Regions from separate parts of the Rheinheimera sp. B2H12 genome, predicted to be linked through region 1. Evidence: predicted binding sites of a transcription regulator. Region 1 holds the regulator's gene; each other region holds the start of a gene.

Region 1 (6,221 bases):
GCCGTGATGGTGACTGGCAACAGGTTGAACTCTCGATTAGCGGCATGAGTTGCGCGGCCTGCGCCTGGCTGATTGAAAAACAACTGACGCAAGATCCAGCTATTGCCAAAGTATCGGTCAATTCCGGCACCGCACGCTGTGCTTTACGCTGGGATCCGGCACAAACCAAACTCAGCACCATCTTAGGGCGGATTGCCCAATTGGGTTATCAGGCAAGCCCTTATATCAGCGATCAGGAAGAACAAAGTTACCAGCAGGAAATGAGCGCTTACCTCAAACGGTTGGCTGTATCCGGCATTATGTCAATGCAAGTGATGATGCTGGCCTTTGGCTTGTATTTTGGTGATTACACCGGCATCGAACAGCAATATGAAGGTTATTTACGCTGGATCAGTCTATTCCTGACCTTGCCTGTGATGTTTTTTGCCGCCGCACCTTTTAGTAAAAGTGCCTGGCGGGCACTGCGCAGCAAAGAGCTGAATATGGACGTGCCGATAGTACTGGCGCTGTATTACACCTTTGCCGCCTCCACCTATGGCACCATCACCCATAGTGGTGAAGTGTATTTTGAATCCGTCTGCATGTTTGTTTTTCTGCTGCAGTTGGGTAAGTTTTTTGAATTCCGCGCCCGCAAACAAGCGCGGGATGCGACCAGTAATTTGTTGAAAATTATGCCGGTTACTGCCCAGTTATGGGATGGCGAGCAAGCGATTGGCACTTCAGCCCGCAGGCTGCAAGCCGGTGATCTGATCCTGGTCAAAGCGGGCGAAACCCTGCCGGCCGATGGGATCATCAATCAAGGCAGCAGCAGTGTTGATGAGTCCATGCTGACCGGTGAATACCGCGCTGTGGCAAAACAAAGCGGTGATCAGGTGCTGGCAGGCTCGGTCAATCATGACGGCGTCCTGATCATTGAAGTCAGTAAAGCCCTGACCGAATCAAGGCTCGGCCAAATCATTCAACTGCAGCAGCAAACCCTGCATCAGAAACCTCAATTACTTGAAAAGACTGACAAAATCGCTCGTTTTTTTGTGCAGCGTTTACTGGTAATTGCCACTTTAACCTTTGGTGTCTGGTACTTTTTTATTGATGCGGATCGGGCTTTTTGGGTGACCTTGTCGGTGCTGGTTGCCACCTGCCCTTGCGCCTTGAGTCTGGCCACCCCAACCGCTATTACTTGTGCCCTGGCGCGGCTCAATCGCAAAGGCATTCTGATTAAAAACCAGCAAGTACTGGAGTTTTTACCCAGGTTAAGCCGGTTGTTTTTTGATAAAACCGGCACTTTAACCGCCGGTCAATTCAGTATTGCCCGTATTAAGCAATGCCAGACTGAATTTAGCGAAGCGCAACTACTGGATCTGATAGCCAACTTAGAGGCCTATTCTGAGCACCCGATTGGCCGGGCTTTTGCACCATTTTTACAACAACGACTGACCTTGACCGAGGTCGAGCTAGTGGTTGGCAGTGGTATCAAGGCAAAGTGGTTAAGCAATTCAGGTCCACGGCTGTTACAGATCGGCAACGCCGCGTTTTGCCAGCAACAGGCTCAAGCCGATATGCAGGTGTATTTTTGTATCGATGGCCAGTTACATGCGCAATTGCAGCTGGCCGATGCGTTAAGAGCAGAAATACCGGCGCTGATCCCAGCGCTCAATGCCTTAGGTATTCGCTGTGGCATTCTGACCGGAGATAGCTCAGATCAGGCTGAACAGATAGCGAAACAACTTGGCATCACTGATTTAACCAAATCCTGTAGCCCGGAACAAAAAGTTGCTCAGATAAGCAACGCAGTGGCGCAAGGTGATATAGTGCTGATGGTCGGTGATGGTATCAATGACAGTCCTAGTTTTCATGCCGCCCACGTTTCGGTGGCGCTGGACAGTGGCACTGATTTATCGAAAAATCAGGCTGATGTGGTGTTATTGCACAATGACCTGAGCCTGCTGACTGAACTGATCAGCGGGGCCCAATTGGCGAAAAAAGTCGTGCGGCAAAATCTGGCTTGGGCTGTTGGTTACAATCTGGTGATCATACCGCTGGCGGTTTGTGGTTTTGTTTCTCCTTACATCGCGGTGATTGGGATGTCTTTTAGCTCTTTGCTGGTGGTATCCAATTCTTTGAGGTTATTAAAACAATGAGCATTATTTATGTGCTGATCCCAATCGCAGTGCTGTTTGTGATGATTGGCCTGGCGGTGTTTTTCTGGGCTGTGCGCTCGAAACAATTTGATGATCTCGACAAAGAAGCTTTTAGTATTTTATTTGATGAAAAAAAACCTGCGGCTGTGCAAAAACCAACCCCGGCTGAGCCGGCAAAACAACCAGACTAAGCCGGCTTGGAACCGACCGCATGACTGAACCACTGAACTTTGCTGCTGCAGTGCTGATTGGACTGCTGGGCAGTGGTCATTGCCTGGTGATGTGCGGCGGCATTGTCAGTGCCTTGCAATTGTTAATGCCTGATCAAAGTCAGAAGCTTAAGTTACAACTGGCTCTCAGCGCAGGTCGCTTATTGTGTTACAGCCTGCTGGGTGCGCTGGTCGGTGCCCTTGGCGTGCTGGCGATGCAGCTGGCCGGCGGTACTATGCACAGTTTGCGTTTATTATCCGGTCTGATGTTGCTCCTGATGGCGCTTTATGTCAGTAAGCTCTGGCCGGTGCTGGCACTGCTGGAACAAGCGGGTCGCCCGCTCTGGCGTCTGATCCAACCCTGGACCCGCCGGTTGTTGCCGCTCAATAGCCCCGGCAAAGCCCTGGCTTATGGTCTGGGTTGGGGTTTATTGCCCTGCGGTCTGGTCTACTCCAGTTTAAGCTGGAGTCTGGCTAGTGGCTCCGCCTGGCAAGGGGCGCTGTGGATGCTTTGTTTTGGTATTGGCACCTTACCGGCATTATTGCTGGCAGGCCAGGCCGCCACTGCGCTCAATCAATTTAAACAACAGCGCTGGGTACGCTGGAGTATTGCCGCCATGCTGGCACTTTACGGACTCTATACAATTTACCTTGCACTGGCGCATTTAGTTTTTTAAGCTGTGCTGGTATTTTTTTGGCTATAAAATGGAAAACCAACCGATGAGCGCGATTAACTGCCAGGATTGTGGCTTTAGCCAGTTATGTTTGCCGTTTTCTCTGAATGATGCCGAGCTGGATAAGCTGGACCATATTATTCAGCGCAAACGCCCTTCGCACAAAGGTGATCATCTGTTTGAAGCAGGTAAACCCTTGCATGCTCTTTATGCGGTTCGTACCGGTTCGTTTAAAACCTACACCCTGTCCGAACAGGGTGAAGAGCAAATTACCGGTTTTCATCTGCCTGGTGATGTGATTGGTTTTGATGCTATCGGCAATCAGTGCCATCCAAGTTATGCCATGGCGCTTGAAACAGCCATGGTCTGTGAAATCCCTTATCAGAATTTGGATAATTTACTGGATCAACTGCCTAAATTGCGGCAACAACTGATGAGGCTGATGAGTCAGGATATCTCTGGCGATCAGCAGATGATGTTGTTATTAAACCGGAAAACCGCAGAAGAAAAATTAGCCGCATTTTTAACCAATCTGGCGCAACGTTTTGGCAATCGTGGTTTTTCCCGCAAAGAATTCCGCTTGACGATGACCCGCGGTGAAATTGGTAACTACCTGGGTCTGACGGTAGAAACTATCAGCCGGCTGCTTGGTCGTTTTCATAAAGACGAGCTTATTCATGTTGATGGCAAACTGATCGTGATTAGCAATTTTGATGAACTGAGCAAAATTGGCGGCATCAGTAAAACGCCCTGTTAAGCAAGGCTTTGATCTAAACCAAGGTTTGTCACTGCAGACTCCGGTAACTTAGCTAAACTGTATTGGTCAGTTGGTTTATAAGGAGATCTGCAATGGCAACATATCAGGATGTACTGGTGGTGCTTGACCCCAGTCAGGAAACGCAAAAAGCACTGGACCGTGCCATCGAATTATCCACCCACACAGCCTGTCACCTTACCGCTTTTTTATCCATTTACGATTTCTCTTATGAGATGACTACCATGTTATCCGGCGAAGAACGGGAGTCAATGCGCCAGGCCGTGATCACCGACCGTGAGCTTTGGATTGAACAACTGCTGGCCCCAGCCCGGCAAAAAGGGATTAATGCCAGTATCAAAGTGGTGTGGCATAACAGACCCTTTGAAGCCATCGTGAAAACAGTGCAGGATCATGGCTATGATTTGGTGATCAAAGCGACCCATCAGCATGATGTGCTGAAATCACTGATTTTCACCCCAACCGACTGGCATATCCTGAGAAAATGCCCCTGCCCGGTATTATTGGTCAAAGAACATGCCTGGCCTGCTGCTGGCCATATTCTGGCGGCAGTGAATGCAGGTAGTGAACAACCGCATCATAAATCGCTGAATCAGCTGATTATCCGCCAGGCGCAAGCGATGGCGACTTTATTAGGTGCCACAGTCCATCTGGTCAACGCCTATCCCGGTACCCCTATTCATGTGGCAATTGAAATTCCGGAATTTAATCCGGCTGAATATAATGACAGCATGAAACATCATCATCAGGATGCAGTCCGTGCTTTGGCGCAAAATTATGGCATCAGCCCGCAATGTACCCATGTCCTCGAAGGCATGCCAGAAGATGTGATCCCGAAAGTTGCCCGCAGCATTGATGCCGAAATGGTGATTATTGGCACTGTCGGCAGAACAGGTTTATCTGCTGCTATCATTGGTAACACCGCTGAGCATGTGATAGACCGGCTAGAATGCGATATCCTGGCGTTAAAGCCTGACAAGGATGTAACAGCGTCCTGACCGTGCCAGCCCTCAGCGACTAACCACTGTGGGGCTGGCTGTCCGAGCCTTGTTTCATGCCCACTTCCGGCCATGTCGGCAAAATTGCTGCTCTGAAGCTGATTGGCAAAGTCTGCCGATCCGTTATAATGTGCGCCATTTTTCCCAACAGGTGTTGTTATGTCTCACTCGGCTGAAGCGAAAGCTCAATATAATCTGAACAAATTACACAAACGTCTGCGTCGTGGTGTGGGTCAGGCCATTGCTGACTTCGGCATGATCGAAGAAGGCGATAAAGTGATGGTTTGTTTGTCCGGTGGTAAAGACAGTTACACCTTACTGGATATCCTGCTGAATCTACAGCAATCTGCCCCGATCAATTTTTCGCTGGTGGCGGTCAATCTGGATCAAAAGCAACCTGGTTTTCCAGCCGAGGTGCTGCCAGCTTATCTGAGTCAGCTTGGCGTTAATTTTCAAATCGTCACTGAAGACACTTACGCTATCGTCAAAGAAAAAATTCCGGAAGGAAAAACCACTTGTTCTTTATGCTCGCGGCTGCGTCGTGGCATTTTATATCGCACCGCAAAAGAGCTGGGCGCGACCAAAATTGCGCTCGGACATCACCGTGATGACATGATTGAAACAATGTTTTTAAACATGTTTTATGGTGGCAAACTGAAATCAATGCCACCAAAGTTACAAAGTGACAATGGCGAACATATCGTGATCCGGCCGCTGGCTTATTGCCGGGAAAAAGATATTGAAAAATACTCCGACGCGAAACAGTTCCCGATCATCCCTTGTAACCTCTGTGGTTCACAAGATGGTTTACAGCGCCAGGTGGTGAAAGAAATGCTGCAGGACTGGGACAAACGTTTCCCAGGCCGGATTGAAACTATGTTTCAGGCCATGCAGAACATTGTACCTTCCCATATGATTGATAAAAATCTATTTGATTTTAAAGCTGTCAGTCACAACACTGATGTGATGGAAGGTGATACCGCTTTTGATAAGGTTGCTGTGCCGGCGATTCCGGTTGGCCTGCTGGCTGAAGACGAAGAAGACATCGCGACATCGGCTGTGATGGTACAAAAACTCGAGCTGGTCTAACACCCGCCTTCATCTGAGTCGTGCCTGCCATGAACCGCTCATCCTAAACTGCTGCTTTATCTACCATGTCCTGTAGCTCGGATTCGCCGCATAGCAGCAGTCCGAGCTACGATTGAACAGAATCCTAACCTATTGATTTAAAATACACGAATGGATCTACGCGCGGCGTGCGACGCGCGGCGTCCGACCCTCTGCATAGCACTGCGGTGATCCTTCGCGCTTCGCTGGCTATGCTGCGAACATCCATCGATAAAATCAATTAAATCTCACCATTTTATGCGTTAGATAGTGCAACCATTGTTCGTTAGTATCTAGCGGCCTCAGGGTTTTACTGTGAG
Region 2 (6,221 bases), 290 kb from region 1:
GGCTATGCTGACTTCGCATCGCCCCAGCAGTGAGCCGGATAGCTGCTTAGTCCCGGACGCAGGCGGATAGGGTATTACCGTCAAAATGGCAGTCGAATTCTTGCCATTGACCTTCATATGGCAACAGACTTTGGTCGCTGACTGGATAACCCCATAGGGTGTTGTTTTGAACCAAACCTTTTAATTCAATGCGTTGGTTTGTTAAGACGCTTTGAGCCTTTTCTACTTCTTTCAACCAATAACGGCCATCAGCCGTCATCACACCTTCCAGTTTTAGCCACTGGCCAGCCAATTGTTCAGCAGTCAAACCATCCTCAAAGCTGCTATTGGCATCCAGTTGCACAGCAAAACCGCGAAAACGCAGTTGTTCCGCCTGTAAGCTGGCCTGGGTGATGACCTGAAAGCTACGGCCTTGCGATTGTGCTTTATCCAGCTTGGCCTGGTTTGGCCCGGTGACATCATCGCTAAAGTCGATTTCGGTCACCACCATTTCACCTTGTTTTGATTGCAGGCTCACTGCAACGGTTTTACCAATCTGCAGATCGCTGTGGTTGCCGTCACTAAACTTGACCTGCACTGGCAGTTGCAGCCGCAACCGCTGATTCAGCTCAATGCTGCTCAAATCACTGCTGACCCAGCTCAGCACCCCGCCGATTTCAGTTTCCGTCTGTTCTGCCAAAGATTCTGCTTCGATGCTATCGGCAATTAACAGGCTGGAAGCGAGCTGACCTTTGACTTCAACCCAACGACCATTTTGCAGCAAGCCCGGCTTTGTTGTGGCAGCGGCATAACTCACGGTTTGGCCATTGAGCCGGAATTGTTGTTGCGTCGGTTGTAACTCGCTGATCGCACCTGTCATTTCCAGTTGCAACGGAATTTGATTTCCGGTCAGCACAATAGCCGCTTGCACCTGATTGCTAAGTCTGCCGGCAGCATCGCGTTGCAGCGTCAGTAACACAAAGTCACCGCTACGCAGTTGATGTGCCGGTGCTTGCAGTTGGTTATCCTGCAGCCGGAATTGGTCAATGCTGCTGTGACTGACATAACCGGCCAGATCTGGTTTTAGCAACAAAGCAGTTCCTGCTGAGCTTGCCAATGTCTGAACCTGAAAACCTGGCACTAACAACTGATTCGGTAAGTTCTGGCCGGCGTACTGCACGGCCTGGGCCGGTAGAGTGAGCTGTTGTCCCAGTAAAGACACGCTATTCGCATTGACCTCGGTTAAATAACCTTGTTGCACTTTAGCAGACGGCTGCTGAGCTGGTTGCTTGCTGGTGTTGTCACCGCTTTGTGCTGTGGTGGTGGCTGGTTGGGCTGCTGTGGGGGCTGAACTGCCGCCGCAAGCGACCAGGGTACTGACGGTACAAGCGAGAAATAACAAACTGAACTGACGCATCATAAACTCCTGAGCTGTTTCCTTCTGATGATGGTTCTTAGCTTAGAAGCCCGAGCGTGAAGCAAACGTGAAGCCCTGCAAACTGTGCAGGCTGGCAGCGGCCGCAGCGGGCAAAACGCTTTGCACCGAACTTTGATCTGGCACAAGCCAGTTACGAAGTGCAACTGCTTTAATGTGTGATTACCTTAGTGATGCTGGTTTGGGGTCGATTGGTCGATCAGGGAAAGTTGATGTCTATGATGAAAAATTTTTCAGTGATCCTGCAACTGCGTTTTGCCCTGACTGGCATTGTGGTGCTGGCCGTATCGACCATGCTGTTATCTTTCTGGTTGTCACAGCAAGCAAAGGATGATGCGCTGGCGATGAATATTGCCGGTTCACTGCGGATGCAAACTTATAAAGTCGCCTTGTTGCAGCAGCAAGCGGACCCAGCCGCTGCGGCTGCCGCACAACAACAGTTGCTGAGCACTTGGCAGCATCCGGTGTTTTATCAATTAAAACATCAGGATGCAAAGCTAAGTGAGTTATTCCGACAGGCACGCTACCAATGGCTGGTGTTAGCCGGCAAGCTCAGTCAACAGCTATTGAGCGATGAGGAACTGGTCAGTCAGCTTAGTCAGCAGGTTGATTTGATTGAACAACTGGTGACTCAGGTGCAGCAGGGCGCTGAGTCCAGATTGGCGCTGCTGAGGTGGGTGCAACTGATTGCTGTGCTGCTGCTTGCCGGGGTGGCTTTTATTATTTATCGGGGTTTACAACAGCGGGTGGTGCAACCGCTGCAGGCGCTGACACAAGTGGCCAGACAAATCACCCAGGGGGATTTTAGTGCCAGGTTGCAGCAGCAACAGCAGGATGAATTTGGCCTGTTGGCTTTGACGTTAAATCAAATGAGTGCTGCGCTGGCCAGTCGTTATGGCACTTTAGCGCAACAGGTGGCAGAGCAGAGTGACACCCTGGCGCGCAATCACCAGCAGTTGCAATTTTTATATGAATTAAGCCAGCGGTTTTTACACCAGCAAGCTGGATCTGCCCAGCTCAGACAATTATTAAATGACTTGCAGCAGTTGGTGGCAGTGGCGGAGTTAGAACTTTGTCTGATGACCGAAAATGGGGTTGAACCTTATTTACAGCTCAAAACAGAGTTGTGCCAGACGACTAGCTGTCAGCAGCGGAATTGCCAGCAATGCCGGCAGGCGCCAGCCATTGGTTTGCGGGAAAAAGACAGTTTGGTCTGGCGTTTTCAGTTGCAACGGGAATTCCGCCATTTTGGTATTTTGCTGGCGCGCACCACGCCTGACCAGCCCTTAACCGAATGGCAGCAGCAGTTGTTAGCTGCGGTTGCAGCTCAACTGGCACTGGAATTGAGTTTGCAGCAACAACAGGATCAAAGTTGTCGTTTGGCCTTGTTACAGGAGCGGAATTTAATTGCGGGTGAACTGCATCATGCAATGGCGCAATCCTTGTCTTATTTGAAAATTCAGACCAATCGATTGCAAAAGTGTCTGGCCCGGAACGATCAAACTTGTCTGCTGGATGTCGCCACTGAGTTGTCCCAAAGCCTGGATGTGGCGTACCGGCAGTTTTATCAGCTACTCAGCACTTTTAGCCTAACCATCAGCGGTGGCGGTTTAGAGCAGGCCCTGCAACATAGCTTGCAGCAGTTGGCACAGCAGTCAGGCATTCGATTTGAGTTACATTATCAGTTGCTGAATATTCCGTTGCATGGTCATGAAGAAATTCATCTGCTGCAACTGGTCAAAGAGTGTTGTCAGTTACTGGTGCAGCAAAGCCTGGCCAGTGAAGTGGTGGTGACACTGCAACTGGTTTCGGATCAATTGCTGGAACTGAGCATCAGTGACAATGGCGTTGGCACCTTATATTCGCAGCAGTTGCAGGTGTTGCAGGACAGGGCACAGCAATTAAGAGCGCAATTGCAGACGCAGCAAACCAGCCAGGGCCGCCATCTGCTGACCTGTCGTTTTATTCCGCAATATTTACTGAATACTGAGCAGAAGTGCACAGAGCCAGAGGTTTAAACTTTATGCGTGCTGGCACATTGCGACAACTGAATCACAACAACTTTTGAACTGGGCTAAGCCTGTTGCCCAAGTCATCCGTATCAGCATCAAGTTCAACAGGTCAGAGCACTAAAGGCCACAGCCAATTTGTTGATCTGGCGCAAGAAGCTCTAGTCCTGCAACCGCTTACACTGACAGCCAATTCAGGTCTGACGGCTGTGTTTCCAGTTGCCGCCGGTGTTTGCAGTCGCGGAAAAATGATGTCACAGCCTCCGTTTGATCCCAATCTTGTGGTGCCGCCACAATCCAACGATTTGTCTTCGATCATCGATCCTGCTGCCAGGCATCCGCTGGTCGGTCAGTTACAGCAACAGCAACAACAGTTGCTGCTGGCTGGCCAGGACCAGTTGCAGCAAAAACGTTTGCAGCGCCTGGCAGAGACTATTGCTGGCGTGACCGATCCTGCGCAGCGGATAGCCTTTATCCAGCAACAACTGGCCCAGCAAATGGCGCTATTGCAGCAAAAGCTGACCGAGGTCACTCAGTTACTGGCCGCCAGGCAACCACAGCAAGGATTACAGTCCGACAAGCATAATGGCTAAGTTTTGCCGTCAACAAGGTTGGACTGTTGCTGCGAAAAGTGATGATCTAGGGCTTCAACATCTGCGCCTTCAGCTTTTATTGCGGTGTTTTGGTTATAAATTATGTGATTTTTGTAAAATAAAATTACAATGCTGCCGATAAAAGGAACACCGCATCATCGCAAGGAGCTAAGATGAATATTAAACCGCCCTCATTGAATCTGCAGACCATGGTCGGCCCTGATACCCCAGCACAGCGCACCTCAGCACCACGCCCGACAGTGCCAGCGCCAATGATCGCTGCGCAAGCAGAAATCAGCCAGCTACCGGCTAGTTTAACGCCGCAAACCCTGCCTGATCAGGAGTCGCCGGTGTATCGCCGGCCTGTGGTGACCAGAAAGATCCCCTCTGAAAGCAATGAAGAAGCCTTTGCCCGCATCCAAGCCGCGGCCAAACAACAAACCAAGGCGTTGAAGTCGCTGCATAATATTAAAATGGCCTTTGGTGAATTTATGCAGCAGTTGGCAACAAAGCATCCGGAGCTGGCGAACAATAAAAGCTGGGGTTTTAGTGTGGCGGCGGACGGCAGTCTGGCGGTGAATCGCGCACAAGGGCAGCGGCTGGATTTAACTGAAGCACAACAATTGCAATTGACGGCCTTGTTAAATAGCAATGATGATCTGGTCACTTTAGCCAGTAACTTTAGCACCACCATGCTGGATGCGCTGGAGCAGGAGCGTGGGCCGGATCAAGAGGGTTATCACTGGGGGGAGTATGATGTCACAGCAGAAAACTTTACCAAGGTGGTTAATTTTAAAAAAATAGTGGAAACCTTGTCTGAGTTTGCCAGTGAACGAACCTGGTTTGCCCGTCAACATGGTCTGCCCAATGCGGACGACTATACCTCGATGGTGGCGGAATTTGATGCCCAGATCATGAATAATGCCAAACGTCGTTATTATTCGCAGGAATAATCCGAGGCTGCCTGCATGAATGTGATATCAGGCAACAGACCCGCTTTATGGGGCCGCGATATCAGCTTGTGCCGTAGCCTCTTGCAGGTCCGACTGAGCGTAGCCCGTTCTGAGTGAATAAGCCTTTTGCTGTGCTTATCACGAACTTTGGACCAATATCAACTGCGAGCACAAGTAAGGTCAGCGCGATACGTGCCACAATCCAACGATTTGTGTTCGATTATCGATCCTGCTGCCAGACATCCGCTGGTCGGTCACTTACAGCAACAGCAACAAAAGTTGTTGCTGGCTGGCCAGGATCAGTTACAGCAAAAACGCTTGAAGTCACTTAGTTGCTGGCCGCCAAGCGTTGGACGCCAGCGTTGGACGCCAAGCGTTGGACTGCCCAACTGCTTTGCAGTTGGTCGAGTCCAACCTACGAATTTGCGTTCAGTGCATACAGGTCAATATTTCAACCAACGGATTTAATTAAATTTTAGTAGGTCGGACTCGACCGGCTGGCCGGGCAGTCCGACAGGTGCGATGGATGAATATTGCGACCAGCCCTGAGCAGCAAAGCTTGGAACCCTTGTAAAAGGTCTGACCTGTAACAGCTTTTATTGATGCAGAACAACACCGGTTTTTGCCGCTTCGCTTATCTTAGGCGCTTTGTTAAGCGGCATAGCCGACAGCATTGGCTGCCCGCAACCGTCAGACTTAGCGGTGGCAGCGCAACCGCCGCAATTGTATTTATGGAGCACAACATGACAGTTCAACCTGCGACGACCGCAAGCAACAACAAGCCGCCTGCACCTTTTATCAGCACCCAGCGCTTTGGCTTTGGCGCTACGGCGTTCGTGTTGCTGGCGGCGGTGGGCTGGTTTGGCCGGTCCTGGTGGCAACCGGATCCGGCATTGCTGGCTTTTCAGCAGGCCAATGGCCGGATTGAAGCCACTGAAGTGGCCATCGCCTCGAAAATTGCCGGAAGGGTCAGTGAAATTCTGGTCAACGAAGGAGATTTTGTCGCGGCTGGGCAGTTACTGGCGAAAATAGATCCGGCGGCGCATCAGGCCGCGCTGGAGCAGGCCAAAGCGCAATTGCGCCAGGTCGATACCCAGATTGCCAATGCTGAGAGTCTGGTACAGCAGCGTCAGGGCGAGCGCCATGCGTTAGAAGCCTTGTTATTACAGCGCCGCTCAGAAGCGGATGGTGCCAGCAGCCGGGCCCGGCGCACTGAAGCGCTGGTGAAAACCGGCGCTGTGTCAGCCCAAAG
Region 3 (6,221 bases), 2.4 Mb from region 1:
AACGGCTGCAACTGTTGCAGCAACAGCCTGTCACCAGCCGGGTGGTGGAGGATCTGTGTTTTTATCACAGCCAGGATAATCAACAACTGAGTATTTTCCTGCTGGGCGATCGTGGTGGTGCCGATCAACTGTTATTACAGCAACAAGGCCGCTGGTTAAAGCAACCACTGCGGATCCGTGAATTGAGTGTGCCTTATGACAGCAAAGCCTGTGCTGTTGATCAACGCAGCGGTAGCTTGTATCTGAGCGAGCACAGCCAGGCCATTTGGCGTTATCAGGCCGAACCTGAAGCTGATGAAGGCCGGCAGTTGGTGCAGGTGAAGCAGCCGTTTGGGGCTATAGCTGCTGAGATTGTCAGCATGACAGTGCTGCCGGACGGTCGCCTGCTGGCGCTGGAAGAGCAGCCGGGCCGGGTGTTGCAACTGCGATGGCCGTTGGATCAGGCCGGTCAGCCTGATTTCAGTGCCGAAGCCCAGCTCAGTGCCCAGCCCCTGGGTGATGGTGAATTCGTCTATCTGTCGGCTGCACTGACGCCGCAGCAACAGAGCGTTTTTGTCAGTGCCAAAGGTGAGCCTGTGCAGCAATTGGCGCTATCTGGCAGCACAGGCCAAGTGCCGCTAGTTGCAGCGGCGAGCTTGCTGTTACCGATGCAACAAGTGCTGCCCACAGTGCAAACACCAGCCGCGCCAGCACGGGGTGATGTCATCGACGACCCGGCCATTTGGCATCATCCGTCGAAACCAGAGCGCAGCCGTATTTTGGCGACCGACAAGCGCAATGGTCTGGAAGTGTATGATGTGCAGGGCAAGTTATTGCAACAGTTGAACGTCGGCCGGCTGAATAATGTCGATGTCCGTTATGGTCTGCCTTTTGCCGGTCAGCCGCATGATGTGGCAGTGGCAAGTTTACGTAATAACAATAGCTTGCAGTTGTTTGCAATTAATGCAGAAGGTGAAGTGCAACAGGCCGGTCAAATTGCCACCAGCATGCAGGAGATCTACGGTTTATGCCTGTTTCAGCCGGCTGCGGGTCAGGTGGACGTGTTCGTCAATGATAAATCCGGCTTGATTGAGCAGTATCGACTGAGTTCAGACGGCAAGCGCTGGCAGGGGCGCAAAGTGCGGCAACTGCAAGTGCCCGGGCAGCCGGAAGGTTGTGTGGTGGATGACGCGCGCCAGCAGTTATTTGTCGGCGAAGAAGATGTGGGAATCTGGCGTTTTGCCGCGGCGGCAACAGCCAGCAGCAGCGGTGAAAAAATTATCTTAGCTGATGGCAAGACGCTGGTGGCGGATGTGGAAGGTCTGGCTTTTGCACCGGGTGAACAACCTTATTTGCTGGCCTCCAGCCAGGGCAATGACAGTTATGTGCTGTTTTCTGCCGTGGCACCATATCAGCCGGTACTGCGTTTTCGCGTCATCACTAACCCTGACCTCGGCATTGATGGTACTTCTGAGACCGATGGGTTGGAGTTAACCGTTCGCTCGCTAGGGCCAGCGTTTTTGCAAGGTGCGCTGATTATTCAGGACGGTCGCAACCGGATGCCGGAGCAAGGCCAGAACCTGAAGTACATCCCCTGGCAGTCAGTGTTGCAACTGATCCCTAAGCAGCAATAGTGCGCAAAAAACCAGCAGCAGCGGGGTGGCTGCTGCTGGTTGTTTTAGACCGATAAACCCCAGTCATCAAAAGCTTGCCGCGCCAGTTGTTCGCGAAATTGCGGCGCGGCAATTTGAATCAGCGCTCTGGCTCTTTCAGTCAGGCTGCGTGCCCGCAAATTGGCGACACCATATTCAGTGACAATATAATGCACATGAGCACGGGTGGTCACCACGCCAGCGCCAGGGGCTAATAAGGAGCTGATGCGCGACACTGTGCCGCTGGCAGCTGTGGCTGGCAGCGCAATCACGGAGCGGCCACCTTCGGATAAGGCGGCACCACGGACAAAATCCATCTGGCCACCGACGCCGGAATAAATTTTGGTCCCCAGTGAGTCGGCGCAGACCTGACCGGATAAATCCACCTGTAAGGCGCTGTTAATGGCCATCACCTGCGGATTTTGCCGGATCACGGCGGTATCGTTGGTATAAGCCACGTCCAGAAACACCACTTCCGGGTTGTCATCGACAAAGTCATATAAGGCCTGACTGCCCATGGCAAAAGTGGTGACAATTTTGCCCGGATGTTTGCGTTTATTGCGGTTACTGAATACGCCTTTGGCCAGTAGCGGCAACACACCATCGGAAAACATTTCAGTGTGGATCCCCAGCTGTTGCCGATCGCCCAGGCAAGCCAAAGTTGCATCCGGAATAGCGCCAATGCCCATCTGCAAGCAATCACCGTCCCGCACTAAACTGGCGACATTTTTGCCAATCTGGGCTGTGACGTTATCAATGCTGGCGGGCAAATGCAGTGGAATGTCAGATTCGAGTTCACAATAAGCGCTGAAGGCCGATAAATGCACAAAAGAATCGCCATGGGTGCGCGGCATCCTGGGGTTAATTTGCGCGATAATTTTTTTCGCCGATTGCATGGCGGCCCGCGTTGCTTCCACCGACACCCCCAGGCTACATAAGCCATGTTTATCCGGCGGCGATACCTGAATAATGGCGGTATCAATGGCTTGTTCGCCACTGCGGAACATTTTCGGAATTTCTGATAAAAAGGCTGGCACATAATCGGCAGCGCCACAATTGACGGCTGGCCGGGTTGGGCGGCCAACAAAAAATACCCGCTGGCGTAAATGCCCTTGCAGCGCCGGATCACAAAGCGCGCTACTGAGTTCAGTGTGCAGGCTTAGCAAGGTTAAGTCGCGTTTATCCAAGGCCACTTTGGCGAGGGCATTCAGCATCGAATAAGGGGTAGCAGCCATCGAGTGGCTCCAGATGGATTCACCGTTACTGATGGTGGCTAAGGCTTGTTCCGGGGTGGCATAATACATAACTGAACTCTGTGCTGGGAAATTGCAAACAGCATAACGACAGCTTTGGGCGGCCGTTATGATTGGGATCAACTGAATTGGCTTTATCCGTCTAGCTTTGGCTGGCGAGCTGATTGAGCGTTTCAGCCAGACTTTTTAACAACGCCTGATTCTGATTAACCACGCTATTGATTTCACTGGCCGAGCTGCCAGCTTTAAACGCCAGATTCCGCACTTCTTCTGCTACCACTGAAAAACCCCGACCCGCTTCGCCCGCCCGCGCCGCTTCAATCGCAGCGTTCAGCGCTAATAAGTTGGTCTGATCGGCAATGGCATTAATACTGGACACCATATTGTTGATACTTTTGCCGGAATTCAGCAATTCCGCCATCACCTGATCGCTTTGTTGCACCACCTGCTGCCGTTTGCTGATATCGGTGCCGTAAAAAATCACTTTTTGCAGATCGCCCTTGGGATGGCGAATGGCACTAAAGGTGGCGGCCAGGCTGATGGTGCGGTTGCCAATACTAAAACTTAAATCTTTACGGATATTTTTGCCAGCGACTAACTGCTGCTGTTGCTCCGGCGACAGGCATTGTTGCCAGCTTTTACAGGCGCTGCTGAACTCATCATTTTTCACCTGCAGGATGCGGCTGGCGTAGTCGTTCATGGCCAATACTTTGCCCTGGGCATCCCATTCCAGCATCAGATTGGATTGGCTGATGGCATCAAACCGCACCTGATTTTCCAGCGCTGAGGATTTAACCGGCGTGATATCGGCCAGAATGGCAATATAACTGTGGTGTTCGCCGCGTTCGTTATGCACCGGGTTGCTGGTGACTGAAATCCATAACGAAGAACCATCGCGGCGATGGATTTCTATTTCATCATAAAAGGCTCTGGGGGCGGCCAGCTCAGCTTCAATCCGTTGCCGGGTGCTTTCATCGGTTTTGGGGCCGACTAACACTTCGGCAGCGACATGGCCGAGAATTTCAGCGCTGCTGTAGCCAGTCATCTTCGTAAAACCCTGATTTACATATTGTATTTTTCGATTTACATCGGAAATAATCACCGCGTTATCGGTTTCATTGGCCACCATCGACAGTAATTCAGCTTCTTGTTTTTGCATGATTTCTGCTGTGATATCAGAGGCATATTTCACCACTTTCAGCACTTCGCCATCAGGCCCTAAAATAGGGTTGTAGGTAGCGTGGATCCAGACCGACTGACCGCCTTTGGTCAGTCTTTTAAAATCGGCGGTTTGATAGTGACCCTGGCGTAATTTCGCCCAGAATTGCCGGTATTGCTCTGAATTCGCTTCTTGTGGTGCAACAAAAATGCGGTGGTGTTTGCCTTGTACTTCGCTCAGTTGATAACCCATCAACTGTAAAAAGTTTGCATTGGCCGTCAGGATCTGGCCATCGAGATTAAATTCGATCACCGCTTCAGAGCGCTGGATGGCTTCAATCTGACTTTGCATATCCGCTCTTTGCATCACTTCAGCGGTGATATCGGTGGCAAACTTAATAATCCGGCTGACTTTGCCGTTGCGCAGAATAGGGGTGTAATTGGCTTGGATCCAGACCGAGGTTCCGCTTTTGGTGCGGCGTTTAAATTCGGCAATTTGGGCTTTCCCGGCGCGTAATTCATCCCAAAACCGCTGATAATCGCGGGAATGGCTGGCGGCTTGGTCTAAAAATATCCGATGCGGTTTCCCGACAACGTCTGCCAACTGATATTGCATCAGTTGCAGAAAGTTTTTATTGGCATGCACCACAGTACCATCGGTGCTGAATTCTATCACTGCCATGGTTTGATGCAGTGCTTTGATAATATCGTCGTTGCCGCCTTTGTTGCCAAACAGTCCGAACATAGTCACCTCAAGTACCTTTGCTTGCAACAAAGCCTAGTCGGCAGTTGTTGCATTTTCAAACCAGATATGAGTTAAATTTTTTCAGTTTCAAAGTCTTAGTGACAGCACGCAGTGATAGTGCATAGCACAATAAAATCAATGACCTACCGATTTTGCTACGCCCGATAAAGCCGTCTGGATCAGCTTTGTTGATTCAGCCGTAGCATAATCTCAGCCAGCCGTTGTAATAACTGCTGATTGGTATGCACCACAGTACTGATTTCACCCGCCGAAGCGGCTGCTTTACTGGCCAGATTGCGTACTTCATCGGCCACCACGGCAAAACCACGGCCGGAGTCACCGGCGCGGGCTGCTTCAATCGCGGCATTGAGGGCCAGTAAATTGGTTTGCTCTGCAATCGCATGGATACTGGAGACCATCTGATGGATATTCTGGCCAGAGGCCTGCAACGCCTGCATTAATTGCTCGCTGTGGCGCAATTCGGCCAGCGTTTGCATCCGCGCTGAGATATCACTGCCATAAGCGATCACTTTAGCTAAGGAATCATCAGGTTTGAATACGGCGCAGAACGTCGCTGCGATGCCGACGCTGCGCTGGCCGAATTCCAGACTGATTTGTTGCGCTACATACTGGCCGGCCAGCACTTGTTGTTGCTGTGCAGGCGTCAGATATTGTTGCCAGCTTTGGCAAGCCTGGCTGAATTGACTGTGATTGATGTCATAGACCCGCTCGGGATAATCATTCAGCCCGGTCAGTTTGTCTTGTGCATCCCATTCCAGCAGCAGATTCGAATGGCTGATGGCATCAAAGCGGATTTTATTTTCCAGCGCGCTTAGTTTGACCCTGGCTGGCATCAACAAAGATCCGGTGTGACTGGCCCTGGATTTCGCTCTGCTGATAGCCCATCAGCTGCAAAAACTTGTCGTTAGCGCTGACGATAGTGCCATCGGGTTCAAATTCAATCACCGCCTGATGTTGGTAGATGGCGGTTAAAATGGCGGCCGGGCTCACTTTGTTACTAAATCCAAACATCTGCTGCTTCCATCAGGAATAATGCTGTTGAGCTTAGTCAGCAAAGTCCGGCACTGCCAAAGTGGCCCCACATTTTTTTGCAATTGCTCCCACTCATACTCTCACTTCAGGTCATTGTTTTTATCATGTTTATCCTAAAGCGCATTACAGGCAGCTAATAACCATTGTTGTTGCACCTGATGCAGCACCAGCAATAACAGGCAACTGCTGGCGGGCTGATCCTGTTGCAGCCAGTGTTGTTGCACCTGTAATACCAGCACTGAGTTGCCGAGCTGCTGTACGTCCTGTAACTGATAATGCAATTGCAGGCCGGGGTTTTCTGCCAGCAATTGTTGCAAAGATTGCAGTAAGGCCGGGATCCCCTGTTGAGCCTGACCAAACAGATTCACTTGCCGCACTTCT

The links. Region 1 encodes FNR, which switches genes on or off when oxygen is low (the NO sensors DNR and NnrR bind a similar motif). Its sites were predicted from a motif close to TTGATNTANATCAA; they were not measured.
Region 2: AC53GJ_RS13225 (HAMP domain-containing protein) is a predicted target of FNR. The motif match lies at 1,529-1,542, and genes of this name have one in related genera.
Region 3: AC53GJ_RS01890 (acetyl-CoA hydrolase/transferase family protein) is a predicted target of FNR. The motif match lies at 2,994-3,007, and genes of this name have one in related genera.

What each region holds. Positions count from the first base shown of each region.
Region 1 covers NZ_CM184363.1:2,787,561-2,793,781, forward strand. Annotated here, with positions in the region: gene AC53GJ_RS12055 (heavy metal translocating P-type ATPase) at 1-2,138, shown strand, start outside; gene ccoS (cbb3-type cytochrome oxidase assembly protein CcoS) at 2,135-2,329, shown strand; gene AC53GJ_RS12065 (sulfite exporter TauE/SafE family protein) at 2,350-3,024, shown strand; gene fnr (fumarate/nitrate reduction transcriptional regulator Fnr) at 3,068-3,778, shown strand; gene uspE (universal stress protein UspE) at 3,871-4,794, shown strand; gene ttcA (tRNA 2-thiocytidine(32) synthetase TtcA) at 4,954-5,883, shown strand.
Region 2 covers NZ_CM184363.1:3,081,828-3,088,048, reverse strand. Annotated here, with positions in the region: gene AC53GJ_RS13230 (DUF5666 domain-containing protein) at 47-1,399, opposite strand; gene AC53GJ_RS13225 (HAMP domain-containing protein) at 1,627-3,432, shown strand; gene AC53GJ_RS13220 (hypothetical protein) at 3,672-4,016, shown strand; gene AC53GJ_RS13215 (hypothetical protein) at 4,190-4,969, shown strand; gene AC53GJ_RS13210 (HlyD family secretion protein) at 5,713-6,221, shown strand, end outside.
Region 3 covers NZ_CM184363.1:419,793-426,013, forward strand. Annotated here, with positions in the region: gene AC53GJ_RS01885 (phytase) at 1-1,613, shown strand, start outside; gene AC53GJ_RS01890 (acetyl-CoA hydrolase/transferase family protein) at 1,658-2,935, opposite strand; partial or broken gene AC53GJ_RS01895 (PAS domain S-box protein) at 3,108-4,793, opposite strand; gene AC53GJ_RS01900 (methyl-accepting chemotaxis protein) at 4,967-5,641, opposite strand; gene AC53GJ_RS01905 (PAS domain S-box protein) at 5,604-5,819, opposite strand; gene AC53GJ_RS01910 (hypothetical protein) at 5,954-6,221, opposite strand, start outside.